DNA from 4 places in the Lysinibacillus sp. NPDC093190 genome. Region 4 is predicted to be linked to each of the others. Evidence: riboswitches for the same ligand, from Rfam matches in the RefSeq annotation. Region 4 holds a riboswitch; each other region holds the start of a gene.
The links. Region 4 has a riboswitch for cobalamin ahead of ACQKOF_RS14035 (ABC transporter substrate-binding protein). Riboswitches for the same ligand answer to the same signal wherever they lie in the genome.
Positions count from the first base shown of each region.

Region 1: linked by a shared signal. The riboswitch ahead of metE (5-methyltetrahydropteroyltriglutamate--homocysteine S-methyltransferase) and the one ahead of ACQKOF_RS14035 (ABC transporter substrate-binding protein) in region 4 are both predicted to bind cobalamin.
Region 2: linked by a shared signal. The riboswitch ahead of ACQKOF_RS01635 (nicotinate-nucleotide--dimethylbenzimidazole phosphoribosyltransferase) and the one ahead of ACQKOF_RS14035 (ABC transporter substrate-binding protein) in region 4 are both predicted to bind cobalamin.
Region 3: linked by a shared signal. The riboswitch ahead of nikA (nickel ABC transporter substrate-binding protein) and the one ahead of ACQKOF_RS14035 (ABC transporter substrate-binding protein) in region 4 are both predicted to bind cobalamin.

Region 1 covers NZ_JBNNVG010000019.1:92,398-99,925, reverse strand. Annotated here, with positions in the region: gene ACQKOF_RS15720 (ATP-grasp domain-containing protein) at 1-372, opposite strand, end outside; gene ACQKOF_RS15715 (UDP-N-acetylmuramoyl-tripeptide--D-alanyl-D-alanine ligase) at 522-1,910, shown strand; gene ACQKOF_RS15710 (UDP-N-acetylmuramoyl-tripeptide--D-alanyl-D-alanine ligase) at 2,043-3,428, shown strand; gene ACQKOF_RS15705 (C40 family peptidase) at 3,544-4,476, opposite strand; gene ACQKOF_RS15700 (VOC family protein) at 4,985-5,347, opposite strand; cobalamin riboswitch at 5,565-5,743, shown strand; gene metE (5-methyltetrahydropteroyltriglutamate--homocysteine S-methyltransferase) at 6,237-7,528, shown strand, end outside.
Region 2 covers NZ_JBNNVG010000001.1:345,630-353,157, reverse strand. Annotated here, with positions in the region: gene ACQKOF_RS01660 (aminotransferase class I/II-fold pyridoxal phosphate-dependent enzyme) at 244-1,488, opposite strand; gene ACQKOF_RS01655 (trimeric intracellular cation channel family protein) at 1,766-2,371, shown strand; partial or broken gene ACQKOF_RS01650 (nicotinate-nucleotide--dimethylbenzimidazole phosphoribosyltransferase) at 2,514-3,044, opposite strand; partial or broken gene ACQKOF_RS01645 (RNA-guided endonuclease InsQ/TnpB family protein) at 3,248-3,632, opposite strand; partial or broken gene ACQKOF_RS01640 (MerR family DNA-binding transcriptional regulator) at 3,646-3,774, opposite strand; partial or broken gene ACQKOF_RS01635 (nicotinate-nucleotide--dimethylbenzimidazole phosphoribosyltransferase) at 4,360-4,890, opposite strand; cobalamin riboswitch at 5,004-5,178, opposite strand; gene ACQKOF_RS01630 (DMT family transporter) at 5,991-6,860, opposite strand; gene ACQKOF_RS01625 (hypothetical protein) at 7,188-7,528, shown strand, end outside.
Region 3 covers NZ_JBNNVG010000009.1:108,951-116,478, reverse strand. Annotated here, with positions in the region: gene ACQKOF_RS09810 (ABC transporter ATP-binding protein) at 56-856, opposite strand; gene ACQKOF_RS09805 (ABC transporter ATP-binding protein) at 869-1,645, opposite strand; gene ACQKOF_RS09800 (ABC transporter permease) at 1,657-2,466, opposite strand; gene nikB (nickel ABC transporter permease) at 2,468-3,421, opposite strand; gene nikA (nickel ABC transporter substrate-binding protein) at 3,497-5,107, opposite strand; cobalamin riboswitch at 5,465-5,663, opposite strand; partial or broken gene ACQKOF_RS09785 (DUF1572 family protein) at 5,821-6,346, opposite strand; gene ACQKOF_RS09780 (hypothetical protein) at 6,513-6,950, opposite strand; gene ACQKOF_RS09775 (hypothetical protein) at 6,966-7,418, opposite strand; gene ACQKOF_RS09770 (RNA polymerase sigma factor) at 7,411-7,528, opposite strand, start outside.
Region 4 covers NZ_JBNNVG010000016.1:81,643-89,170, reverse strand. Annotated here, with positions in the region: gene ACQKOF_RS14060 (S9 family peptidase) at 1-1,530, opposite strand, end outside; gene ACQKOF_RS14055 (ribokinase) at 1,669-2,619, opposite strand; gene ACQKOF_RS14050 (hypothetical protein) at 2,654-2,779, opposite strand; gene ACQKOF_RS14045 (hypothetical protein) at 2,990-3,406, shown strand; gene ACQKOF_RS14040 (precorrin-3B methylase) at 3,519-4,193, opposite strand; gene ACQKOF_RS14035 (ABC transporter substrate-binding protein) at 4,247-5,248, opposite strand; cobalamin riboswitch at 5,417-5,602, opposite strand; gene ACQKOF_RS14030 (GTP-binding protein) at 5,759-7,528, shown strand, end outside.

The DNA.
Region 1 (7,528 bases), on a different contig from region 4:
AGGCTGATTCTTTAAAAAATTTCTAGTTTTTTCTTTATCCTCCATCATTTCAATAGCTGTTGAAGACGTATAGTTGTCACAAAATTCATCACATAAAATTGAGGCAATATGGACAAAAGGATCGACAAAACTAACAATAGATTTTATTTCCAACCCGGTTTTAGTTAAATTATAAATTTCATCTTTCATGTCTTCTATATTCGAAGTATCAATAAGAATCATTTTATGAATATCTGGGTAGGCTTTTCTCTGCTGTAACTGCTTTTCGTTGTTTGTAAAAAGGACTGTAAAATAACCTAATTTTTCTGCTGCTCTTGTTGCTTCACGACTTGACCCGGATTTGTTAGTGCCGATAAATATAATCGTTTTCAGGTATATCACTCCTTCTATTGTTCGTTAGATACTTAATCAACTATATATATATGCGAAGAAATAGATTTCCTCTAGTTATGTATCTCGCATACATCCAAGCAACTTTTAAGAAGGTACATATACTAGAGTGGAAAGGAGGGGAAAATAATATGAAGCCTCTTACGGTGCAGAATTTAACAGTCATTACTGCAGGCCATTTAGTGCAAGGGTCGGAGGAAGTGTTGATTCAACATGGGGCTTATCGACTGAAGCAAGTGAAAAGACCAAATACCGCCCTTTTTACAAATAAGCGTATTGTCAATTGGAAAGATTATGAGTCACTTTATCCCATAGTGCTTGTAACCGATAGACTATACAGTCAAAATGAATTACCTGAGCAAATAATCATCATTAAAGTAGAAGATACAGATGAGGCCTATTGGAAGTTTGTAAATTTTTATCGCAATCAATTTAAAATCCCTGTCGTAGCCATTACTGGTACTTCTGGTAAATCGACGACAAAGGAAATGATCAAACATATACTTTCTGCTGAAAAAAATGTAGCATCCACGCCACTTAGCAGTAATTCTAGAACTGCTTCTTTGCAATATTTACTGAATATTGATGATCATACCGACGCAGCCGTTTTTGAAACTGCAGTTGGTTCACCGGGGGACATCAAACTTGCAGGGGAATATTTCAAGCCGACTATTGGGATCATTACAAATATAGGAGCACATCATTTAAATTATTGTAAAACTCTAGAGGGGTATATCCAAGCAAAGGGTGAAATGCTGGACATTATTAGTCCTACAGGCTCCTTAATTCTTAATGCTGAAGATATCAATACAAGTAAAATAGACTTATCGAAGTTTCAAGGACGCATTATTAAAGTAGGCAAGCATCAATCCTGTGATTTTCAAGCAAGTCATATTCGCTACCACAAAAATGGTATGCTGTTCAACGTTCATCACAAGAAGAAGCTCTATGAAATCTATGTACCAGGTTATGGCGAGCACCAAGTATATAATGCGCTCACTGCGATTGCAGCTATTTATGAAATGGGTTTGCCGATTTCTTTAGCAGCTGAACAACTGCAATCATTCCGAAAACTGAATAAGCAGCTTCAGGTGTTTAAGGGCATTAATAATTCCATGTTAATAGATGATACTTGGAATATTACGACTACTTCTTTAGAGGCAGGATTAAAGGTTTTGAATGCGCTCGGAGAAGGCAAGAAAACGATTGCCATTATTGGGACGATTACAGATTTAGGGTCTTGGGGATATATTATTCACGAACAAGCGGGAGAATTAATTAGTGAAATTGGGGTCGATGTACTTATTACGATAGGAGAACATGCAAGCATTATGGCGCTTCATGCCATTGAGGCAGGATTGAGTTCACCTGTGTATATTTTTAAAAATAGTACGCGCGTCTATAAATTGTTAGAAGATATTGTAGATGAAAATACGATTCTTTTCATTAAAGGTGATATGTATAGTAAAGAAGTTTCTAAGTTGGCAGATGATTTAAAAATAAAAAAATCATCTGAATAGATTTCACCTAAATAAATGTTATTTTTCATCATTTACTAGAATGAGCATTTCTATAGTCAATTGTTAGAAATGCATAAACTATGATACTCATTTATTCAGAAATATACTTTATAGAAAGGGGGCGTAGTTAACTTGCAACATATAAGTGTGAGCGATATAAGAAAATTATTACAAGGAGAATTATTAAGCGGTTCTGAACACTGGTCTGTTAAACATGCAATTTATTATAACCGACATGAACTGACTCAAAATCATACACTTATGTTTGTTAGTAAAAGTGATACAATCAACTGGCAAGAAATAGATCAAAAGGGGCCATCTCTAGTCATTTCTGATAAATCATTAGAAGAGTTAAAAAATGCGCTGAAGAATACGACCGTTATACGCGTCAAGAGCATTGTGCAGGCCTATTGGGAATTTATGGATTATTACAGAAATCTATTTCAAATACCAGTCGTTGCTTTAACCGGAACATGTGGTAAAACGACAACGAAAGAAATGATTAAACACATAGCTAGTAAGGAATGGAATGTTCAAGCATCTGTCAGCAGTAAAAATGAGCCACGGCAATCCTTACCGTACTTGACGGGGATCGATCAGAAAACAAAAGCAGCTGTCTTTGAATTAGGACTGGGGAATATAGGGAATATTAAACACCAGTGTATGATCTATCAACCTACGATTGGTATTATTACGAACATCGGTGTCCATCATTTAGATGGATGTATAAATCTTGATGGCTATATAAAAGCAAAAGCTGAAATTGTAGAAGGAATAAGAAAAGATGGCACGTTAATCATAAATGGTGATGATGAAAACATTAAAAAGATCCCCCTGAATAAATTTAAAGGAAAGATTATTACCTTTGGCGTCAACGAAACGTCAGATTATCAAGCTACGAATATCCAATTCACAAAAGGCGGGATGAAATTTGTACTAAAAGTGTCAAATAACAAATACAATTTATTTGTTCCAGGATACGGAGAACACCAAGTATATAATGCATTAGCGGCTATAGCTGCCGTAAAGGAAATGGGACTTTCCATTGCTGTCGCAATTTCGCAATTAAAAACGTTCAAAGCGATGGCAAGACACTTAGAAGTTTCTACAGGCATCGGTGAATGTACTATAGTAGACGATACTTGGACAAATAACCCGACTTCTGTTGAAGCAGCACTGAAGGTTTTAGATACGATAGGAAAAGGGAAAAAAGTAATTCTTATTTTAGGTGACATTAAGAGATTAGGAAATTTCGAAGAAAAATATCATCGAGAGATTGGCACAATGGTCGCGAAAAGAAATATTGATACGCTTATTACTATTGGCAAAAGAGCAGAAAATATTGCGAATCAAGCGTTGAAGGATGGCACCAAGGCAGATGTTCATATGTTTAATGATGTTACAGGCGTTTTAGATATACTAAAGCATAAGCTCGATAGTGAAACCATTGTACTTATTAAAGGTCCAATGTCTAGCAAATCTATGATAGACTTTGCGAATCAGTTAAAAAATAAATAATAGAAAAAGGAAGCTTCCTTAAGGAAAGCTTCTTTTTTCTATATACAATATAAAACATGTAATTCTGTTGATTATCTCAAATTTGAAAAATTTGAAATGGTTCTAGTAAACTAACTTAAAAAACACGTTTTGCTGTAATATAATGCTCTTTATAATAGTCAACCATTAGTACTCTTGAAGTAATACCATTAGAGCTTGGAATGATAATACGTTGATCTCCTGCATAGATAGCTACTAGTGAAGGGGTTTTAGAGCCTTTAACACTATTGAAGAACACCAAATCACCCTTTTTTAAATTGGTACGTGAAACCGTTGTACCAACATTCATTTGTTCCTTTAAATTGGTTGTACCAAGTTTAACTCCACTTTTACGATAGATGAAGTCTACATATCCTGGCGCTGTAAAGCGAAGACTTGCTTCATTATTTGTAGAGCTCATAGTTACTTTATTTTTATAATTAAAGGCGTTTTCAACAATTTTATCGCCTTTCGTTGCAGGATTAGCTGAAAGAAGTGTAGGTAATACTCTACGGGCCCCTACATAATTATCTGTATAATATGGTTTGCTATTTAAATCAGAAATCACAATATTTTGCTTTGAATCAGCCATGTGAATCATTTTATTGTTTCCAATATACATTCCTACATGATCAGGATCTGTCCCAGTTTTTTTACTCTTAAAGAATAGTAAATCACCTTTTTGTAATTGATTTCTGTTAACAGATGTTCCTTGTTGTATCATATAATCTTCATTATAAGTCCCAATATCCACACCATTTTTCTCGAAAATGTACATAATAAATGAAGCACAAGAAAACTTATAAGGATATGTAGCCTTGTATTCTGTATTACTATATGTCGCTTTACCAATTAAGCTTTTTCCAGTTTGAATTAGTTGATCCGCTTTCGTATTAACTGCTTGTGCGTTATTCAGGGCATTTGTTGTTGCAGCCTCTACTTCTAAAGGTTGAACAGTTGGTTGTACCATCCCTACTGTGCTAAAACCTATCGTCAATGCTAATGTTGTTGTTAAAAATCGTTTATTCATGTTGTAATTTCCTCCTGAAGGCTATTTGTTAGGATTAATCCTAATTTGGCTTGCCATTGGAATTAATCGTAGCATGAAAAAGTAGGGCTTCTTTGAGGTAAATGTTACCACGGTGGATGGGAATGCGCTGTAAACACCTGATATAAAAGGCTTCATCGCCTTAATTTACAATTTTATTACAAATGTTTCAGTTGGGTGAAGTGTTTGTAGAAACGAAAGGTTATAGGGGCAGTGAAGGACTTTCTAAGCTTTGGAAGGCGGATGTCGATAAAATTCAGAAGTTGGGTGATAAAACGCGAAAGTTAATCGATAAAACTAAAATGTTGGGCGATAAAACGTAAAAGTGTTCCGATAAAATTAAAAAGTTGGATGATATTTTGTTAAAACGTCTGTCATGTGGATGAGTTGATTTGCTGAAGGTTCATACTTTATTTCACAAAATTACAGCATGCCAGTTGAATAGAAATTAACTTCTATTCAACTGTTTTCTAGATATGTAGAGGCCATTTTAAATTTCCTGAATCATCTCAACTCTATTACCGAATGGATCTCTAAATTCAAAACGTTCAAAATGAGGGATAGGAACTGAATCGAAAATTTCTATATGATGTTCGGCTAATGCCTTTTTCCACTGTTCTATATTTTCAACTTGATAGGCAATATGAGCCTTTGTTGTGAATCTATCAAAGCCAACCTCTGTGCCTACATGTACCTCCCTATTGCCGACCTGTAACCAAAATCCACCTCGTCCTTTCAGCGAATCAGGCTTTTCAATTTCTTTTAGTCCTAATACTTGACAATAAAAATGCCTTCCTTTTTCTTCTGCACCTTTTGGAATTGTTATTTGAACGTGATGTAAGCTTATAACCATTTTTTCTCCTCCTTTAATTCTACTCAATACTTACTTCTAGGATATTAATGCCAAATCCTTTAATTTGACGAATGAAAAGTATTTTTTCTCACGAATGAGGCCTTTATAGAAAGGCAAAAATAAAGGAAATAGAACCTCCAATATGATAGATAGAATCGAACAAATTGGAAAATAATTATACTCTTCAGAAAAATATGTGTTATAGTAAAACATAATTAAATATTGTGTAAGAGTTGGTGCCAAATGAAAGTTTGGCTTAAAAGGGAAGTCGGTGCAAATCCGACGCTGTCCCGCAACTGTAAATCGGAGCAAATCACAATTGCCACTAGGAAACTGGGAAGGCTGTGAGGCGTGTTGATGAGAAGCCAGGAGACCTGCCAATATCTAGTACACACCAAATACCTACGTGGAAATAGGTGGTGAGATGTGACCGTATCGGCCCTGTGCGACAATGAATCATGCGATATTTTGAAAGAGTTTCGTATTGTTTCTTTATAGCTAATTTTGATATGCAATGACAGCCATTTTCCAAAAAAAGGAGAGTGGCTTTTTTATTTTTAACTTCTTTCAGCGGGTCCAAATATCCGCTGAAATAGAGGAACTCAGTCTAAGAACGCCACGTCCTGTGGCAATTTATCTGTGCAACATCACGTTGGCCCAAAGCCTCCGGCGGATGTCACGGAATCGGAAAGGAGTTCTTAAAGGATGTTAGCCTAAAAACATCGCATCCATGCGATAACGGCTAACTGACCTGCATCGGTAAAAACGCCACGTCCTGTGGCATTACCGAAATGACCGACATCGTGTCGGCCCTCATGCAGGCCTAAGCACAAAGCCGATTCCGGACGCAATTATGCCGAGGCATAATTGATTGATAGGAGAGATAAACATGGCGTATACAAGTACTACAGTTGGTTATCCGTATATCGGAGAAGATCGTGAATGGAAAAAGGCTTTAGAGGCTTTTTGGAAAAATGAGCTTTCAGAGGATGAATTTTTGCAGAACTTAAAGGATATTCGCCTAGCACGCATAAACAAGCAACTTCGCCTCGGCATAGACATGATAACTGTTGGAGATTTCACACTTTATGACAGAATGTTGGATACGGCAATGATGTTTGGCTTAGTTCCAAAGCGCTTTGAATGGCAGGGTAGCAAAGTGGATTTACAAACATACTATGGGGTAGCTCGCGGTAGTAAAAAAGCCGTAGCTAGTGAAATGACGAAATGGTTTAATACAAACTATCATTATATTGTGCCAGAATATGAGGGACAACCTTTACAATTAACAGAAAATAAAATATTGGCAGACTTTTTAGAGGCTAAGGAAGCGTTTGGTATTAAAGCAAAGCCTACAATAATTGGCCCTTATACATTTTGTAAATTAACAAAAGGCTATGACAAACTATCGCAAATTACATTTATTTTAGCATTACTGCCACTTTATACGCAGGTCTTAAAGGAGCTAGTGGATGCTGGTGCAGAGTGGATTCAATTAGAGGAGCCTGTTCTTGCCACAACACTAGACGAAGCGGAGGTTAAACTTGTTCAAGAAATTTATACACAATTAGCTACATCGGTACCCGAGGCTAAAATTATGCTACAAACATATTTCGAATCATTATCGGCATATGAGTCAATTGTGACACTTCCTGTTCAAGGGATTGGATTAGACTTTGTGCATGGCTATGGCAAAAATATGGAGGCATTACGTCAATTTGGCTTCCCACAAGATAAAGTATTAGCAGTAGGTATTATAAATGGACGAGATATTTGGCGCTCCAATCTAGCAGAGGTTTGCTCAACTATTAAAGCTATTGAACAGCTGAGTGGTGCCAAAGAAATATGGATTCAATCTTCGTGTAATTTACAGCATGTTCCAATTACAACTGCTCTTGAAAGAAAGCTCGATCCAGTTCTTCAAAATGCCCTTTCTTTTGCAGATGAAAAATTAGTTGAAATCATTGAAGTAACAAAATATTTACAAGGCACAGGCAGCTCCTCAAATCACAAAATATCTGAAAGTATGAAGGCGATTGAAGCGTTGAAAAATCACCCAACTCGTCAAAATAGAAGTATTCTACAAGCGATTCAAACAGTGTCAGCACAAGATTTTGAACGCCATAGTGATTTTAAAACACGGCAAAAGATTCAGCAACAAGCCTTACAATTACCGCTGTT
Region 2 (7,528 bases), on a different contig from region 4:
ATGTAAGGTTTCCTAACATGCATTTAAATATTTTTTTGAACTGACGAAAAATTGTAGAAAAATAAAATTTTCATCCTATCGCGGGGATTGATTTCCGTTCTGACTTGGCCCTTTCCTGGGGGCGTCAGATGTCCTATCAACTTATATACATTTCTACATTTAAACAAATGTCATCTTCAACTTTTCATCCATAAAAAAACTATTCAAATTGGAAATTTTGAATAGTTTTTTAGCTATCTATTTTTAGATTTTTTGAACAGCACTACAAATTGCAAATTTTACGTGCTCGTATGTTAACCCACCTTGAATAAATGCTGTAAATGGCGGACGAATAGGACCGTCTGCTGTAAGCTCAATACTGGAACCTTGAATGAATGTTCCAGCTGCCATGATGACATCATCCTCATAGCCAGGCATATAGGCCGGCTCTGGTGCATAATGCGCATTAATTGGTGAGTTTGCTTGAATTTCACGGCAAAAAGCAATCATTTGTTCCGCAGTTTGGAAAGAAACCGATTGAATTAAATCTGTACGATTAGCATCATAGCTAGGTGATGTATTCATGCCAATTTCTCCTAGCATAGCAGCTGTGAAAATGGCACCTTTTAATGCTTGAGATACAACATGTGGTGCAAGGAAAAATCCTTGATAGAAATCACCGAGCGTATTTAATGTTGCCCCTGCTTCAGCACCAATACCTGGCGATGTCATACGATAAGCACATTTTTCCACTAAATCTGCACGCCCCGCAATATAACCACCAATTTTCGCTAAGCCTCCACCAGGATTTTTAATGAGTGAGCCTGCCATTAAATCAGCCCCAACCTCTGTCGGTTCCTGTGCCTCAACAAATTCACCGTAGCAATTGTCAACGAAAATAACTGCATTTGGTGCTAATTCACGGATTTTCGCACACATGTCAGCAATTTGTGAAATAGTAAAGGATGGGCGTGTTGCATAGCCCTTCGAACGTTGGATAGCAATCATTTTTGTGTTTGGTGTAATTGCAGCTGCAACACCTTCCCAATCGATTTCTTGATTATCGATTAAATCCACATGGCTATAACCAATTTTATAATCTTTTAATGAACCAGTATCCTTGTCGCCACTATCGACTATTGATTGCAATGTATCATACGGCTGACCTGAAATATAAAGTAATTCATCACCAGGACGTAGCACGCCGAATAAGCTAAGTGTGATTGCATGTGTACCAGAAATAATTTGCGGACGTACAATGGCAGCCTCCGCTCCAAAGACCTCTGCATAAACACGTTCTAGATTGTCACGCCCCTCATCATCATAACCATAACCATTAGACGGGTGCAGATGATAATCACTTACTTGATGCTTTCGGAACGCAGCAAGCACTTTTTGTTGATTGAAGAACGCCATGTCTTCTACCTTTGCATGAAAAGGGCGTACCTTTTCTTCTATTTTAGCAGCTAATGCTAGTGTTTCTTCTGATAAATTGATTGTAAAAGTCATTATGTTCTTCTCCATTTCACATTTGTTCAAATCTTATCTTAACAATTTGTGAGCTTGCCTGCAAAAATTGCATTTGTTTCTGATTTTCATTAGGCACTAAACTTAATGACGACCTTAATCTATTTAATTCTGCTATAATAAGATATTTGATAATTCCAAATCGTAAGTCGATGATTTTCTTGGCAAAAACTTCTAGATACAAAAGGTAACTTTAATGTTTTCTAGGTTGTAATCTACAACAACATGAAATGATTTATTCACATAAGGGGTGAAAGGGTTGGCTTGGGAGGTTTTTAGTATCGTCGGAACAATCGCCTTTGCTATTTCCGGGGCAATAATTGCAATGGAGGAAGAATACGATTTATTCGGTGTATATATACTCGGTATCGTAACTGCTTTTGGTGGTGGAGCTATACGAAATCTACTTATAGGTTTACCTGTAACTACACTGTGGGGGCAGGATATGATGTTCCAAATTGCCATTGCAGCCATCACAATTTTTTTCTTATTTCCACATCGGCTTATTCAGCATTGGCATCGCTGGGGCAATTTCACTGATGCTATTGGATTATCGGCATTTGCCATTCAAGGTGCCCTTTATGCTGTGAAGCTCGACATGCCTATTAGTGCCGTTATTGTAGCTGCTGTCTTAACAGGGTCAGGTGGTGGAATTATTCGCGATTTATTAGCTAGACGACAACCATTAGTCCTCCGTGATGAAATCTATGGTGTTTGGGCAGCACTAGCCGGGCTTATCATCGGACTTCAACTATTTTCAGGGGATCTCTTTTTATATGTATTATTTGGTGTGATCATAGTACTTAGAGTACTTTCATATATGAAGAAATGGCGTTTACCGTTGCGGAAGTTGAATCGAGCATAGCTTGTTTCCTTATACCGCTGCATTTTAACAAGCCCAAATCTGATATTTGGGCTTGTTTTGAATTTTTTCAATTTAATTTCTTATTTATCACAAACACCGTGCATCCATGGCAGCGACAAAAAGCACCTGAAGATTAATAAAGTTATTTTTTCAATAGCAACATAGATTCCTCTAATGTAGCCATGTTTTTCATCATAGAGCAAGCTGCGTCCAAAATAGGAAAGGCTAAAGCTGCACCAGAGCCCTCGCCCAATCGCATATTCATCTGCAACATCGGTTCAACTCCGAGCATTTCAGCGGCAATTTTTGCACCTGGTTCTTCAGAGGCATGTGAAGGAACGACATAGTCTTTTACCTTTGGTTCGAGTTTGTATGCAATAAGAGCAGCAATAGTAGAAATAAAGCCATCAATAACAACAGGTTTACGATGTGCAGCGGCAGCAAGTATCACTCCAGCCATAGCACCTATTTCTAACCCACCTACCTTTGCAAGAATATCAATAGCATCATGACAATTTGGTTTGTTTAATGCAATAGCATTGTGAATGACTTCTACTTTATGTGCTATTCCCCCTGGTCCAACACCTGCACCGAAGCCTGTCACTTCATTCGGATGACATTCGCGAAGAACCGATAATATGGCAGCACTCGGTGTTGTATTACCAATTCCGATACGAAAAACATATACATTGCTTAAAAAAATGTAGACATCTCTACTGTGACACAACTTATATCTTTCGACTTTCGTATTTGTGTCTTCCTTATTTCCCGAGTCTGGTTTCGCCGAAGCTACTACCATTTAGTATGACTCTCCAAAGGCTTAAATTCCGCAGTATCGTTGCGTACACATCTAAGGTTTAGTGTCAGTTAAATTCCTTAGATTGAGTAATTTGCTAAGTTAATGTTTGCGTTCAAATCTCTATCCAACTTTAATACAGGAGCAGATATATAATCTGTCTTTCAGTTTCATATCGGATTTGATTTGTCCACAACAAGAACAAGTTTTTGATGATGGAAACCATCTGTCGGCTTCAACAAATTCAATTCCGTATTTTTCACATTTGTATTGAATTTGCCGTTTGAATTCATATAGCTTTTGCCCGGCTACCGCCTTCGACAGATGTTTATTTTTCATCATACCTTTTACATTTAAATGTTCCATTACAATACGAGATGGCTTGGTTTTCACAATCTCATTAGAACACTGATGTAAATGATTTGTTCGGATGTCGTTAAGTCGCTTATATAAATTACGGATTTCAGCGTTTTGTTTTCGAGTAATATCTCGTACCACTAGAAGATACATGGGCAGGCATAAGCTCGCCCTTTGTTTCCATTCTTCTTAGCGTTACAACATTTACACCAACACGTTTAGCAAATTTCCCAATGGACATTAATTCCATGCGTACCACCTCTCTTTCACTATGGTAAAATCACATTACCCTATTTAGAGAGGTTGTTAACATTTTTATATTTGTATATATTTTTCTTGTTCACACGAAGGCGCAACCCTTCATGCAGTCTTTCTCTCATGAGTAGACCTCTTATGCTTTCACATAAGCGCAGACTATATCTTCATCTTATCTTCTAAATAAGAGCCACATTTTTCTTCCGCCATTCGCTTGCGGTTTTACTCTCCCTCAAGGAGATAGTCGTTGAACGTCTTCCTTGTCTCATTAGAGATTTAGGAGTTCGCTGCTAAACATCCATTGCCAAAGCACTTAGCGCCACCGTTTTCCGTTGTCACGATAATCCTTTACGGACACTGAGTAATTTTTTTCAGCTTATGCCATCCTTGTTGTTTTTTCTGCTTTCGCACCGTTACGTCTGCCGTTTCCAGCTCCGCGTTGGTCACAAGGCTTTAGGAGTTAAAAGCAATTAACGTGGAGTTCGCACCAATCTCTTGATACGAAGGGTATTCTGTTATAAATCTATGCTTCTATACAGATTTGTATAGTTTTGTTTAAATTTATCGTAACAGATTAGTTACCCATTTCACCTGTCCCGAGTACATTTATCCCCTTGTTTATTTCTTCCGTAGCTACCTCAATCCCTACTTCAATAGATTGAATGGCTTCTTCCCTTGACATAGCAGGACCTTTTGCCATATTGTCCGTTCCATATTTAATTTTTTTTAGGATGACACCAGCATCATGTGGAATATCTTCTTTTACGCCAACATCCACTGTGACAATTTTAGCATCTGTGATTTTTGCGATAGCACAGACACCAGTCCCTCCTCTAGGAAAATTTAATGTTTGAAAGACCGTCACATTTTGTGGATTAGATGTCACCCCTTCATCACAAACACCATGATCTGCGGCACAGACAATAATCGCTTTATTATCAATCTCAGGAAATAGTTCTCCTGTAATTCCGGATAGTTGCACAGCAAGAGTCTCTAGTCTTCCCAAGCTTCCAGGAGGCTTGCAAAGTGCATCTATGCGTTCTCTTGCCTGCTCCATCATTTTGTGGTCAACACTTTGAATGTTTTGAATCGTCTGTTGTAATAATTGCATGAAAATTTCCCCTTTCTTTTTTGCCCTTGTTACTCGAAGAATGATTTAGAGAAAAAATAAAAAGCCTGTAGTTTATTCCATAACAAATAAACTACAGACTTTTCCATCGTCTATATAACCGAAGCAGATAGGCAGGTCTCCTGGCTCAATTTCAACATTTCATAGAACCTTCCCAGCGATGCTAGTGGCATTCTCTATGAAACTCCCTTTTACAGTGGTGGGACCGCTAAAGCTTTTCACTTTATTCCCTATTCTCCCGCAATGGGCACCTAATGCTTTTATGCAATTATTTTAAATGTACGATAAAGTGTTTTTTGTGTCAACATTTAAAATTTTCGAGCTTTGTTGAATTTTAAAGTTTTTAAATATGCTTAACTATTCATATTTAAAAACTTTAACACAAAATACTAAAGTAGTAACTGCTATAGCAGTTATTACTGAAAGTTCAGTCAGATACGTATGAAAATTTTGAGTCTTGAAGATAAGTGTTTTTCTAATAGCTTCAATAATATAATTAAGTGGATTAATATAAACAAATTAACTATATTTTTTCATCTTATGAAAGGCTAATTCACACTGCTAATAATTCACTAGTAATAACGTTTACACTAGTAAAAAAGCACTCACACTTACGCAATAGAATGAATATTCAGAAATAGATGTTAGTATAAATTTGTAGAACATATCATGTAAAGTACTTTTTAAGTTAACTACAATTGAGTGTTATAGGTGGTGTTATCTTGAAAAAAGAAATTAAAAAAGAACTGATAAAAGTGATATCTGTTTTTGCTATAGGTACTATTTTAATTTATTTGGTTCCTTGTCTCTTAAATTATTTTTATAGCATGACTGCCCCCTAAAAAAGTAAGAAAAAAATAAGAAGCCTTTTATTCGAAGGCTTCTTGTTTTTATCAATATTAGATGAACCTAATATAAAAACTCCATCAATACAAGCTGTACAAAGTAGTACTATACCAGTTCCACAAGCTCCGATTTAAGTTGCTGCTACAATTTTTGCCACAGCGAAGTCAATTAAGAGTAGAAAGGCAAAGTGCAACTTCTGCTATGCACAAATGCTTTCAGGAACTTCTTATTCGTTACTACTGTGATATACGCTTTGTTTTATCTATTTCACTCAGACATGTTGCGCCGAGTAATAGAATAGCTCCTATTATTTGTAGGGTCGCCATTTTCTCTCCTATAATCATCGTCGAAATCACTAATGATGTCAGTGGATCAATATAGCTTAAAATAGCTATACTTTGCCCTTTTAGATGACGCATTCCGAAAAAGAATAGGTAGAAGCCGATTCCAGCATGGACAATGCCCAGTGCTATGAGTAAACTAATTGATTTTATATCGATTTGCATGACTTGGAACCCATTTGTCCCAATAAGATACAGAGCAAGGAATAACGCTGCTAAAGTAAGTTGAATAATTGTATTATCAGGCTCTTTTAATCCATGAATATACTTATTGGTGAATGTAACTATTGTATAGAAACAAGCTGCAATAAGCCCATATACAATACCGATATAATGTTCGCTCGTTTCGGTAGTTTGACTTTGAACGATAAAATACAGCCCTACTAGAGCCACACAAACATAAAAAATTTTTCTTACAACTATTTTCTCTTTCAAAACTATAGGTGATAAACAAATCACTAATACTGGAGCAAAATAGTAACTTAGCGCTGCATTTGCGATGGTTGTTTCCTTATACGCTTGGAAAAGGAAAATCCAATTGCCGCATAAGGCAAAGCTTGAAAGCATTAAGGGCCTTTTATTTTGCAAAATAGTTGTTCTCGTAAACCTTTCTTTTTTACAAAGGAAAATCAACAGTAAAAAACAAGAGCCAATGAGACTCATCCAAAAGGCAATTTCACTTGAAGGCAACTTAATGTATTTTGCAAAAACACCGACAGCGCCAAAAATAATCATTGATAAAATAAAAGATAGTTTTCCGCTCATTTCTAATTCCTACTTTCTACATGTATATAGTGTTCGATATACAGTAGAATCTATTGAGAATTAGCAAGCTTTTATTGAATGCCTAAACAGTAGATTCTACTGTAAAGACATTGTTGGGGGTGCAATCGTTCGATACATACTAATCCCTCCTTAACGAATTCAATTGTAACATATTTCTAAATATTCATACGCAAGAATATTAATGCTAGATGCTATCTTTTGATAAGTACCAAAAACGATAAAAATTATTGAAACTGGCATGCTAGATAAATTTGGAGGTTAATACAATGTAAGGTAGGACAAAATAAAAAGGTAGGCGAAGAGACGATGGACACAAAAGAGCTAAGAAACGCAATTGCTGAAACATGTGAAAATTATGATAGCCTATATGCTCGGCTAGTAAAACCGATAAACCAAATATTAATCAATGTAGACGCTACAATAAGTGAAGATACAGCGAATAAAATCATTGAAAACCTAAAGTTATTTCACAGTGGAGATAAAAACATTACTGAATGTCACTTTGATGAGAGCGAAAACTTCTTAAAGGAAGGTATTGAACTTCTTCAGAAAGGTGATCTAGCGAATGGCGCATTACAAATTTACGGTGCCGGTTTAAACTTTGCCAGTTATAACCTAAAGATTCGTGAGCAAAAAAAGGATAATCC
Region 3 (7,528 bases), on a different contig from region 4:
GTACCAGCTTTTTTTGCATAGAAGAAGTCAGCAAAAAAATCGTAGCTATAATTGGCTACGATTTTTTATGTTGTCTGTCTCTGGGATGTACAGGCAGAATAGCGTTGTATAGTTCAAGCGAAGCATGATGTTTAAATGATTCGTCCTTGTTTATTTCCTCAACAAGCCGACCTTTATGCATCACTAGTATTCTATCTGATATAAAGCGTGTTACATGTAAATCATGAGAAATAAAAATATAAGATAACTTCAGTTGCTTTTGTAACGATTGAAGTAGTTGCAATATATTTTTCTGTAAGACCATATCGAGGCTACTGATAGCTTCATCCAACACAATTAGTTTTGGGTTTATAGCAATTGCTCTGGCAATATTTACGCGTTGCTGTTGACCTCCACTAAGCTGTGAAGGATATTTAATAGCAATATTGCTTTCTAATTCGACACAGTTGAGTAGCTCCTTGACCTTACGTTGCCTTTCGACTTTGGAAAAATTTTCAAAATTAAGAAATGGTTCTTCTATTATTTCTGAAATAGTTTGTTTTGGATTAAAGGAGTTAAAACTATTTTGAAAAACAGCTTGTAAATCTCTTCGAATCCCCTTTTTGTCTTTAGAGCTAGCTTGATATAAATTCACATTATTAAATCGTACAATCCCACTCGTTGGATTCTCTATGCCCAAAATTATCCGACCTAATGTACTTTTTCCTGAGCCACTTTGACCGACTATTCCTAAACATTCGCCTTCCTGAAGTGAAAATGTGACCTCTTGTAATACTGGTATTTCTAGTTCTTTTTGTATAAATGACTGCCTCTGATTATAGTACTTCTCAACATTTACCACTTCTAGTAGAGCCATCTTCTACCACCTCTAAAAAGTAATTCTCGATTGTAAAAGTTTTTTTGTATACCAATGCTGTGGAGCGTCAAAAAAATCAAAGACATTCGCCCGCTCAATGAGTTCTCCCTTATACATAACAGCCACTTCATCAGCAAGTTCAGCAATAACGCCAAGATCATGTGTAACAATAATAATCGCTGCATCGGTTTCATTTCGAATTTGATTGAACAATGTTAATATTTTCTTTTGATTGACTGTATCAAGAGCCGTTGTAGGTTCATCGGCAATGTATAATGTAGGCTGCATCGCAAAAGAAAGAGCAATCATGACACGTTGCAGCATCCCTCCACTCAATTGGAAAGGATAATACTGTAAAAGCTTTTCTGGATTAGGTAAATTTACTTTATCCATTGCTGAAATAGCTATCTGTCTTACTTCTTTTTTATTCATGACGTAATGTGCTTTTAATGTTTCCCGAAAATGCATTTCTAATGTTTGATTACTATCAAACGCTACCAATGGATTTTGTGTAATCATCGATAAATGCTTTCCTCGATAATCTCTCAATTTTTCTTTTGTTACAGATGTTAAATCAATATTTTGATATAAAATTTGGCCCGTCGATTTCGCCATAGCCGGAAGAGATTGCATAATTGCATGACATAACATCGACTTACCACTACCACTTTCACCGATAATTCCCAATATACGGCCTTTATATGCGGTTAAATTTATAGAAGATAAGATTTCCTTTTCATCTATTTGCACAGTTAAATCTTTGACTTGTAATAAGATTTTTCTTTCCATAGCTATCCCTTTCAATGATCAACTTGCTTGTTAGGACTAGACAAAATATTAAATAATAGGACTACGATGATTATTGCCACACCTGGATAAAGCATAAGTTCAGGATGTTGTCGAATATACTGTTTACCTTCACTTATCATCATTCCCCACTCAGGAGTAGGAGCTTGAACACCTACACCAATAAATGAAAAGCCAGCAATTTCTAAAATTACTTTTCCTAAATCTAAAGAAATAATCGTCAGCATCGGCGCCATTATATTTGGCACGAAATGGCGTAGGATTAACTTAACCCCTGAAGTTCCACTAATTTTAGCAGCTTTTATAAACTCTTTTTCATTAACGCTTATAAATAAGCCTCTTAAAATTCTTGAATAATAAATAGTTTGAGTAAAAATAAGCGCCAATAATACATTTCTTAAGCTTGGACCCAAAATACCTAGCAGTCCAAATGCAAGAACAAGCGTTGGGAAAGCTAATAAAATATCACAGATACGAATAAATAAATAATCAATGATTCCTCTCTTGAAAGCTACTATTGCCCCTATGCATATAGCAAAAAAGCTTGCTATTAATTGAATGAATATAGCTGATCCTAAAGAATAGCGAATACCCAACAGTATACGTGAAAGTATACATCGCCCTAAATGATCTGTGCCGAAAGGATATGCCCATGATGGAGCTAAAATCTTTTTAGACACATCCACCAAAAAAGGATCATTCGGCATGATCAAAGGAGCAAAAAGCCCCAACAGCCCAATGAATGTGAGTGAAGCTATACTAATCAATTGTTTACCGTTTAATCTTTTGTGCAATTTAATCACTCTACTCTCTCCCCCTCACCATCATTAAATGAGGATCAAGAACTCGATGTAATATATCTGTACATAAATTAGCAAAAACATAAATAATAGCGATTATTAGAACATAACATTGCACAACTGGATAATCCCTATTAATAATTGATTCTATTAAGTAGCGACCTAAACCCGGCCAGCTAAATATCTGCTCTACAATAACAGCCCCACCCAATAAATTTCCAAGTGTCATACCAAGCATCGTCGTTAGCGGAATAGCAGCATTTTTGAAGACATGTCGACTGAGAATAACAGATTTTTTTAACCCCCGTAAATGTGCATACTGAACATAATATTTTTGTAATTCTTCTATGACGCTTGTACGAATTGACTGAACAAACAATCCAATAGTGGGTAATGCCAAAGATACTGCTGGTAAAATTATATGTAAAATAGTCCCTTTACCATTTGTCGGGAAAATGCCTAGCTTCAAACTAAATAAGGATAGAAGAAAAAAACCTAACCAAAAAGTTGGGATGGATACACTAATAATGGATAATAAGCCTATAATCTTATCAAATACGGAATTTTTATAAAGAGCACTTATAATACCTAGAGGAATACTAAAGCCAATAATACATACAAATGCAGCTAGGGCTAATTCAAAAGTTGCCGGTAGTTTTTCTAATATTTCTTGGGCAACGGGTAATTTACTCACAAACGATGTACCAAAATCGAAGTGCAACACACCTTTTAGCCATATAAAATATTGAATCAACAAAGGTTGATCAGTGCCCAATTCCGATCGTAGCGCCTGTATTGCTTCTGCCGTCGGTGTGATTCCTGACAATCTAAGTATTACTTCCGCTGGCTCTACTGGAACAAAACGAATAAATAAGAAGGTCATGATTGAAACCCCTAGTAAGACAAATGGTAATGTAATAACTCGTTTTAGGCAAAAAAGCCAAGTTGATTCGTACATTTCTTTCATCACTTCCCAAGTCTTCATAGTGCAAAAAGAGAGGAGTCAGTTTAGACCCACTCTCTTTTCATTCTCTTACTTTAAATCCATTTGAGCATAAGGAATATCATATTCAGATGCACGAGGGTTAAAATCTTTCATATTTTTATGGTATATAACGGTATTCGTTTCATATGAAATTGGATAGAATAATGCTTGGTCATGGAACATTGTTAAAATATCTTTATACAATTGAACACGTTCTGCTTCATCAGTACCAATTAATAATTGATGTATTTTGTCATCAATTTGTACTACGTTATCTAGGCCTAATTTTGCTTCATAAACGCCATTTGCATTCGGTGTTGCTGATTCGTTTGCGAAGCTGTGTGGGTCTGTTGGCGGACCGTTTGTACGCCAGAAATTAATATCTACTTGATTATCCATCAATTTTTGGAGCCCTACCATAACATCAGCGCCTTCAAGGTTTAATTGGACGCCTATTTTTGCTAATTCCCCTTGCATTAATTCTGCCATAGGTTTTTGGATGGCATCCGTTGCAATATAAATTAAATCTAATTTAAGAGGTTGCCCATTTTTGGAACGGATTTTATCACCTTTTTGTAATGTCCAACCTGCTTCATCTAATAGCTGCTGGGCTTTTTCTGGATTGAATAGGATTGTTTTTAACTCAATATTGGCATATGGAATAGCATCCCAAAATAGCGTATTGGCAACTTTTTCTGTACCATGGGTAATACTTTCAACCATTTGTTCTTTATTAATAGCATATTGAATAGCCTGACGTACTTTTAATTCTGCTAATGGTCCAGATTGTGTGTTAAACAGTAATGCACGTGTAGATAAAGGCTCAGATGTAGCCGTTTTGTATTTACCGCTATCTTTTAAGAAAGTGTAGTTATCTAAGCTAATAATGCCACGACCATAAATTAAATCTAATTCTTCATTTTCAAATGCCAGTGACATAGATTCTGAATCAGGAATAATTTTCACTTTTACTTTGTCTACCAGTGGCTTTTCACCCCAATAATGTTCATTGCGGCTAAAAATTGCATATTGATCTTTTTTGTATTCCGTTAATACCCAAGGACCTGTTCCAATCGGAGCTTTAATACCTTTATTAGTTGCATCTCCCTCAGGGAATCCGTTATCCTCTAAGAAGCGAAATGGTCGAACAAACGCCAATTCGTTTAATACGGGGTAGTAGGGTGCATCTAACTGTAAACGAATTGTATAATCATCTTCTTTCACAACATCTACAATATGATTCACCATCCCCATCCAGGAGTGTGTTTCACGATCTGCTAAAACTGCTTTAAAATTACGAATAACATTATCTGCATTAAAGGCTGTCCCATCAGAGTATTTGACATCTTGTCTAAGATGAAATATGTAAGCTTTTTTATCGTCAGAGATTTCCCATCTCTCTGCTAATTTCGGGGATATTGTCCCGTCATCGTTATACTCTACCAATGATTCATACACCATTGCTTGCGCAGTCATTTGATTTGGTAAATAAGTATGCGGATTTAAAGGCCCTATATCTAGCGGCCAGCCAATTGTTATCATTTTTCCTTCGTTATCTTTTGTTGTACTTCCATTACCTTCATTCGAGCTTGAACACCCTGCTAAAATGGTTAACATCAGTAATAGAATGAAAGGCAATAAATTCTTTTTGAATAACATTAATTTTGCTCCTGTCTATTTATTGATGCTAGAAAGAAGATTGATATATTATTATACTTCTCCACAATACTTCTAATTTAAAACTCATAGCATTCGGGGAACGCCGCTAAAACCCGAAATTCCGCCGCTAACCAAACAATTTGTCTTGCTAATTTCGTATAACAAACACTACGAGGTTTCAAAGTTGTTTTTGTATTAAATACATAAAACTATGCTCTCTCTTTATTCGCACCTCACTTTGATGTAAACTACTAAGATTAGAAAAAAGCATAAAAAAATCCTTATTCCATATGAATAAGGATAGAAAAACTCATCATTAAAAGCCTTCCATCCATCTCCCTATCTTTCGTAGATCTACAATGAATCTTATTACAAGCAGGCATTCTGGCTTATGAATCTTCATTTTGCTTCACCTTCCCAAGTACTTACTTAGTGGTATTTTTTGAAACAAAACTCCTCATTTACAGCTGCGGGACAGCATGGGATTTACACCCATTTTCCTTTTAATTGAGTGAAAAATTATTTTTCACCTAAAACTTGTAATGGTAATTATTAAATTTAATAATAAACATAACACGCTTCAAAGACACACGTCAATTTTATTTTCTGAATATAATAAAGTTTCGAGATTTTTAAATGCTTTTTTATTTTAAAGATAGTTATGTACATTCCATCAAAAAAAGCCATCTCATACTAGTGAGACGGCCCCATTTCTATTGTTGATGTTTTTTTACCATAGACTCAGTATAAGCCTGAGATTGTCCCTTTGGAATACTTAATGTTTGCCACTCAGTGCCCTTTAGTTGCTTAGCGATGTAAACGATTTGACCGACATGTTGTGAGTAGTGGGACATCTGTCTTTCGATAGCATCTATCACGGAATGCTGTTCTCCTCTTATCGTTACAAACCCTTGTAAATCAGCTTCCGTTAATCCTTGTAAAGACTTGCCAGCCCTTTCCCCATACAGTCATAACCTCTTCTTTTGACTGAAGGCTATCGGTAAATTCATCATCACGATTTCTCGTTGCTTTCTCACCATCTGTCGTTAGAAAGTCTGTCCATCTCGACATCATATTACCACTTACATGTTTTACAATCACTGCGATACTGTTTGAATCTTCATTATACGCCCAGTGCAATTGGGCCACTTCCAGTTGGACGAGTGTTTTATCGCCTAGCTCTTTGACACTTCTAAATCTTTTTTGGACAACATTTAAATACGTTTGCGCTACCGTCATTGTTGAACCCCCATCCTCTTTTCTACTATTTTAATATAGACAGAATGAGATGTGCCAATTTGGTAACTAGTTGTTGACAAAAATAAAGTAATACATACTCACTGGGGGGTTCTTTATCACCACTGATTGCTAAGCCTTCACCAATCCAGGCAGTTTATCTTCCACCTTACTTCTTTGCTTTCGATGAATTTATGTGCGGGATAAATTCTCTTACAAGAGTAACCATTTTTTCTTGTGCTTCCTGTTGATCACCATTTAATTGATAGCCTATTTGATATACATAGCCATTATAATACGTATAAAACTCATTGGCTCTTGTACTCATTCGATAAATGCGCTTGTCTGCCTCATCATAATTATAATATACATACGCGAAACCTTTATCTGGTGTCATCGCACGATCATACAAAGGATTCATAAAATTCAAACCTACATTCGTGATTTCCCCTGAAAAGTGCTGACTATCTTCCGTAATGTTATAGTTTACTAAAGGATTATGATTTACATTTGTTACCGTCAAATTAATATATTGACGATCCACTCCAGTGAGAAACTTTTCTTTATAACTAAATTGAAATTGCTTTTGCAGGGTACCATCTTGCATCTCTGATGTTACCGCTTAGACCTCCTGTAAATTTGATTTAAATGGAAGATTTTCAGGATCTATTAGATTGACAGCATTCTCCATAGTAGCCGCCACTGCTTGCATAGCCTCGAAGTCCTGAAGTGGTGCATAAAATTTGATATTTTCGCGGTGATCTAATCGATCTGCTATTTGAAAAAACTGACTGAACGTTGTCTTTGTTCCTTCAACTTCTGTTTGAAATAAATCGGTGAATGATTGTTTTTCTTCTTCATGAAGTATTTCTGTCGTTACATGGTCAATCGGTTTCGAAGCTTGCCATGCAATAAATAGTAAGAGAGAGCATGTCATCAGGACGGCCAGTGCACGATACGGCCAAAGTTGCTTTGAAGGATACGTCTCTTGCTGAACTTGTTGTCGAACCTTATGAATGATTGCTTCTTTATGAGCTGAGACATCCTTCAATACGTGCATTGTATGCTTATCCATGGAAAAGTACCTCCCATTCAATATGCTGTAAGTCTACTTTTAATAATTCCTTCCCTTTCTTTAAACGAGATTTCACGGTACCCTCAGGAATTGTCAGTAGCTCTGCTATC
Region 4 (7,528 bases):
ATAATGCACCAATGCATAATCAACAGCGGCCATTAGATCATTATAATCATTGCCGCCATATTCACCACGAACCGCATCAACAAATTTTTGACCGTAGCCATGGCTTCCGCGAGGATTCGTAAAGAGAACCGCATAACCTTGTGCAGCAAGGATTTGGAATTCATTAAAATATGAGTTGGCATACATAGCATGCGGTCCACCATGGATTTCAAGAATAAGTGGATACTTTTTCCCTTCCTCAAATCCAATAGGCTTCATCATCCAACCGCTTACTTTCCAACCATCTGCCCTCTCATATTCAATTGCTTCTGGAACAGATAATTCTCTCGACTTTAAAAATTCTTCATTAACTTTTGTAAGTTGTTCCTTTTCACCAGTATTTAAATTTACGTGAAATAGATCGCCAGGATTTGTAGTAGTGCTGATTGCGACTACCGCTTTGTCATTCTTATAGTCAAGTGAAAAACCATAGACATACTGATCATCATTAATCGCTGGATATAATTCTCCAGATAGATTACCAAAATAAATAGCTGTATTTCCGTGATCTGTCACTTGGAAGTAAAAACTTTTATTATCCTCCAACCATTGGACACGAGGAGCAACTACACCTTGCAGGAAATCACCAACAACATAATCACCGACAGGCGCGTCAAATTCACTCGTTATACACGTCGTATTGTTATTTTCCAAATCATAAATCCATAACTTTGCTTGTGTCGCATTTTCAAATTCTCTTTCACTTCCAATATAAGCTATGTAGCGGCTATTCGGAGACCATGAAGTAAGATAGAACATACCCGTTCCTTCCGTTAGCTTGCGACCATGTTTTGTCTCTAAATCCAATAAGTAAATATCACTTATGAATGAAAAATCTAGATCCTCTGTTAAGTCAGCAATGTAAGAAAGGTATTTTCCGTTTGGAGACCATGTACCAAGTTGTAAATTATGTTTCCCTTCCGTAACTAGCTCTAATTCTCCAGATTCAAGATTGACGATTGCAATTTGAGAAAATTGCTCCATATCAATAAACCCAGCAGCATCTGACTTATATTTCATCTTTTCTATTACAAGTGGTTTAAGTACTTTATCATCTTTCTTATCATTTTCAGCTTTATCATAAATGCTTTCATTTTTACCTAGCTTTACTGCAAATGCAATATTCTTACCACATGGAGACCAAACTGGTGATGTCGCACCGTTTTTACAATTAGTAAGTTGTTTCGCTTCCCCACCTGCTTTAGAAAGCACAAAAATCTGTGGCTTGCCATGTCTCGTTGATACAAATGCGATTTTACTGCCATCTGGAGACCAAACTGGTGAATTCGTTTTATCTTCTCCAAATGTCCATTGTTGAGTCTTTTTTTCATGCAAGTTTATGTAAAATAAATTAGACACGTAGTCCTTTTTCTTCTCATCAATATGCGTCTCTACATACACAACTTCTGTTCCGTCAGGTGATACTTGTGGATCTGCCACTGATTTTAATTGATATAGATCTTCTGGTTGAATCCCTTGTTTCAAAGTCATATTTTAAATCCCCTTTGTGTTAAAATTTCATTACTTATGTAGAATATTTCGACGCCCTAAGTATTATTCCTGCTTTTAAGGAAAAATTGTTTTTTATCTCAGAGAGGATTTTACAGTGGTGAGATTCTAACGGGTGACTTACTGCATCAAAAAAAAAACGTAGCTGCTTCGCAATAATGACGAAGAGCTACGGATATCATTTATTTCAAGATTGATTCTGGGATACGCGGTTGTGCACCCATTTGAGTAACGACATAAGCGGCAACTTTCGTGGCAAAAACGATCGAACTTCGAAGCGACTCCCACCCTACATAGTGCTACTGTCAAAGCTCCATTAAATGCGTCTCCCGCACCAGTTGTATCGATCGTGTCAACACGCAACGCATAAACCCAGCCACTTTCTTCATGATTCATATAATAAGAGCCTTTAGATCCAAGTGTAACGACTACCGTTCCGACCCCTTTATCTAACAATGACCTACATGCGGAGCGAATATTTTCTTCTGTTGTCACTTCAATCCCCATCAACTGTGCAAGTTCTGTTTCATTCGGAGTTATAAAAGTAATATTCTTCAATAAAGAATCTGGTAATTTTAGAGATGGTGCTGGATTTAGGATGATGATTTTTCCATGTTGAGATGCGATTTCCACTGCCTTTTCAACTGCATCTAGCGGTATTTCAAGTTGAAGAAGAAGTGCTTTGCTTGAAGAAATGATAGTAGCTTCCTGTTCAATTTGTTTAGGAGTAACTAGAAAGTTTGCACCAGGAAACAAAACAATCGCATTATCACCGGCATCTGTCACTTGGATTATCGCTTGCCCAGTAGCTCCCTCCTTTCGAATGGAATCAACATAAACGCCTTTATCTTTTAAATTTCTTATCGCGTGCTCCCCGAAATCATCTTTGCCTTCTTTTCCAATAAAATGAACATTTTCTCCTAGCTGACTTGCTGCTACAGCTTGATTAGCACCTTTTCCACCGTAATAAACACTATGGAACGCACTGTGAAGCGTTTCACCATTATTTACAATATAAGGAACACGAAAGACAAGATCGATATTAATGCTCCCAACTAATGAAATATGCATGCCAGTTATCATCCTTTCATAAAATCTCTTTTCTTTAATACGGATAATAATTGGCCTTTTTAGCAACTGCAGGCGGCTTCAGTATACTTTCTTCTACTATCACAGGATTATAAAAAATATGTTCTGAAACATCATCTGCAATAATTTTACGATTTGCCATTACAACAATTGCTGGATCTATACAATAAAGAACCTTCTAAATCTTTCTAAAGAACTAGTTGAACTTTTGGGTCAGTAGTAAATCAAATCCACCTTCAATAAAGAAGGCACTCTTATTAACCTCAACTTTTTTGGAGCAATGCTATATTACATAGGCTATAATTAAAATAGAAAAATCTAATTAAAATTGATTTTATTAGGAGATAGATATATGGATTTAAAAGCATTAGAGCTATCTTTTGTGTTTGGCATTATTTATTTCTTTTTCGTAATCTCATTCTTTTTTAGAAAAAGAGGAAAAATAATTTTGTATAGTTTTGTAGCTATTATCCTTTTAAGCTATGCAGTATTACTAATTGTTCGTCCATATATACAGGATGCAAAATATAATAAATATACTCAAATGGTTGAAGAACATTTAGAAGAGAAATACTCAAATGCATCTTGGAAAATTAGTGTAGACAAAGATTCATTGTCAACAACATCAAATAGATACGAAATACAAGTGAAATTTGATGATGAACCAACAGTGCTTTATGGATATAGAGTAGAAAATGGTAAAGTCATTCAAGCTTACGTATCTTTCGAAAATAATGCATATCGGAACGGAAAGTACTTAGAAAATTAGGTTATAGATACTTTACTAAATACCAAATTAGAAAACCATGCAATTGAAATGCCTACAATTTATTTCTGTAGGCATTTTATTGCGGTAAAACGAGATGATTATGAATCTAGGATTAAGTCTTACTTTTTAATAACTCCCAATAATCAGCAGATTTTGTTCTGCGATAAAATTTATAAAAAGGTTCATTCGGACGAGCGTGTTCCTTATAGAACTCAATGATTTGCCTTAAAAATCCTTCAACCTGCTCTACTCCTACCCTTTTTGCAAACAGCGTTCCGGCTTGTGCATTCGCCCCCATTGGTACTGCTCCTAAATAGACGTCAAAGCTATCCTTTTGATAGACAAGCCCAATATCATCATAGACCGCATTATAACAGGCTGAGGCACAGCCATTGACATTTAAACGTAATCCTGTAGGGACCGTTATTCCTGCTAATGCATGATATAGCTGTTCAGTAATCGGTGCTGCCTCCATCTTATCACCGTCACAAAAATCACAGGCCTTCATCGCTACAATTGGCCCTTGCTTTGCCACATACAGACCAGCATTTTCTAGCTCCCCAATCGTATTTGCTACATCTACTGTTGGAATAGATAATAATATGCTGAAAGAGGCAGAGTATTTGATCGCACCGGTCTCCCCTACAACCTTCGCTATTGTTTGAAATTGTGCAGGCGTATAATGTTTATTAATAATACCAGGACTTACGGCAAGACGAGTAAAACCCCCTTTATTGTTTAGCTTTTCAAAGGTTTTGTCCGGTATATTCGTACGGAATGCATTCATAAATAATTCTCCTTATGAAAAAGGAGCTAGCAAAACGCTAGCCCAGATTATTTCTAGTTTTTAAAGCTGTCAGGATAGAAGCCTTTTGCTAATACTTGAATGGCTTCTGCAGCACGAACTCCTTCTGACGCAGCAGAAAGCGGTAAGATCACAAAGCGTTCATTTTTTACTGCTTCCGTTTCCTTTAAGGCTGGATCATTTTTTAAGAAATTTATTTTTTCTTTCGCCGTTGTTTCTCCGTAATCAACGACAACAACAACTTCTGGATTTCGTTCTACTACATTCTCTTTTGATACCGTAGTCCATCCTGATTCTACATCACCAAAAATATTTTTACCGCCAGACATACTAACAAGCTCATTCATAAAGTTCTGTCCAGCAGTAAAGACATCTTTATCACCACTATCAAACACTAATACCCGCAGTTCTTTCCCATCTTGCGGTAATTTTGCTCGTACTGCATCTACATCCTTTGTCATTTTCTCAATTAAAGCTTCTCCACGATCCTCAACGCGGAAAATTTTTGCGATATTTCGAATATCTGTGAAAATATCGTCTAAAGTTGGTTTCGTCATATTTGAGGCAGTATGTAAATAAGTGTGAATCCCTAAGACCTCAAGCTCTTCAGGTGTACCAACACCTTTCTCTCCAAAGGCACTTTTCCAACCACCGTATAAAAAGTCTGCCTCAGCATTAATAACCTGCTCCTTTGAAGGATACTGTTCAGCTAACACAGGTACTTTATTGTAGGCAGCTTGCAAGGGCTCATAAATTTTGTCATCTAAGTATGCCGTCCCTACCATTGAATCTTCTAAACCTAAAGCCAGCATAATTTCTGTCACGTGTTGATTTAAGCTAATCGCTTTTTTTGGTGCTTCCTTATATACTTGTGTTGTTCCATTATTTTCAATCGTTACTTCTGTCGTTTCAGCATGTGAAGGCTCTACCTTCTCATCTTTTGCTGCAGATTCTGGTTTGTCCTTTGCGTTACACGCGCCTAGTACAGCGATCAATGCTATTGCAAAGACAAGCCATACGTGTTTCCATTTCTTCATGTCCTCTTCTCCTTTGATGTTAAATATATAGAAAGAAATCATTAGACTTCTTTGCTACCGAGTTAAGTTTCTAGAAAAGGGCATAAAAAAATCCCCTTGTTTCCAAGAGGTTAGCATAGCGAAAGAAAGGTTCTTCAACCTGTTCACTATCTCCATCCTCGTGGTTTAAGTAAAAAATATATATTGGCAGGTATCCTGGCTTAGGTTCGTCATCTATACGCCTTCCCATAGCGTAGCTACAGTGGCATCTCGTATAGACTCCCCATTTACAGTTGCGGGACAGCATCGGATTTGCACCGATTTCCCTTTTAAGCAAATGACAAAATCATTTGCACCAATACGTCGTTTTTATTTTGTTGTAAATAATCAGATTCACAATCTCACAAATAAATCATAATAATAAATATATTAAATATTTTAACACTATTGCGACATAAACACTACACGAAATATTTTTTTACCCAATTCTGTTACAATGTTGATATGAATTAATAGAAACGAGGATTTTTTATGAATGTAACAATTGGAGTACTTGCTCACGTTGATGCAGGAAAAACAACATTTTCTGAGCAGTTACTATTTCATACAAACAGTATTCAAGCCCGCGGGCGAGTAGATCACCAGGACACATTTCTAGACAATCATGAGTTAGAGCGTCAAAGAGGCATTACGATTTTTGCGGAGCAAGGTCGCATGACGATTGGAAATGATACATATACGTTAATCGATACACCTGGACACGTCGATTTCTCGCCAGAGATGGAGCGTGCCATTCGAGTTATGGATTATGCCATTATTATTGTTAGTGCGGTTGAAGGACTACAAGGTCATACTGAAACAGTGTGGCAACTTTTACGCCAATATCACGTCCCAACCTTCTTCTTTATCAACAAAATTGACCGTGAAGGGGCAGATGTTGAAGCCGTTATGGCACAGCTTCAAAAGGATTGCTCTGAGGATGTACTATTCGTAGATGACCCGCTCCGTTCTGACTATGTTTCCAACCACATGATGGAGTGGCTTGCAGAACGTGATGAGCAGCTTCTCGATGCTTTTCTTAATGAGACATTGGATAGCTCTAGCTGCCTTACTCATTTACAAACGATGGTTAAACAGGAAAAGGCCTTTCTATGTTTTTCTGGCTCTGCCTTGAAAGATATTGGGATAAAGGAATTCCTAGCACAGCTTCTCCTACTTACAGAGATACATTTTCATAACAATGCCCCGTTTCAAGGTGAGGTGTTTAAAATTCGTCATGATGGACATCAACGCTTAACTTTTTTAAAGGCATTGCAGGGAACGTTACATGTGCGTGATGAATTTTCCTTTGGAGATGTAACAGAAAAAGTGACTGAGATTCGACTATACAATGGCAGCCGTTATGTAACAGTTCAAGAGGTCGAGGCTGGGGAGATTTTCGCAGTTAAAGGAATTAGTGAAGCAAACATCGGAGATATCATTGGTAATTCAGGTAACCCGCAGCCCTATGAATTAGTACCGACATTACAAGCGAAAGTACAATATGAAGGCGATCAGCATATAAAGGAAGTATTAAAAATTTTCCGCATACTCGAAGCGGAAGAGCCATCATTACGTGTGCTGTGGCATGAAAAATTTCAAGAAATTCATGTACATATTATGGGTGTCATCCAACTCGAAGTTCTGATCGACGTGCTTAATAAACGCTTCTCACTAGACATTTCATTTAGCGAACCACAGATTTTATATATGGAAACGATCGCAACAACGGTGACGGGCTATGGTCATTTTGAGCCATTAAAGCATTATGCAGAAGTACATTTATTGATGGAGCCAAATACACGCGTTACTGGCAATACATTTGTCAATGCATGTCATGCGGATGATTTATCGGTCGGGCATCAACGACTCATTGAAAAACATTTATTCGAGCGCGATCATCATGGGCTGTTAACAGGATTCCCCGTGACAGATGTTCGCTTCACTCTTTTAACGGGACGCGCACATATTAAACATACTGATGGTGGCGACTTCCGTGAAGCAACATTCCGAGCATTACGGCAAGGGCTGGAGCAAGCAGAAAATGTATTACTAGAGCCGTATTACCGCTTTAAGCTAAAAGCTCCTAGTGATTTTATCGGCCGCATGATGACCGATATTCAACAAGCTGCTGGTACATTTGATGCGCCAATTTTAACTGAACATGATGCGATTTTAACTGGTCGAGCCCCTGTCGCAACATTTATGAGCTACAGTACAACCTTTGCCGCCTACACTAATGGTAAGGGCGTACTTTCTCTA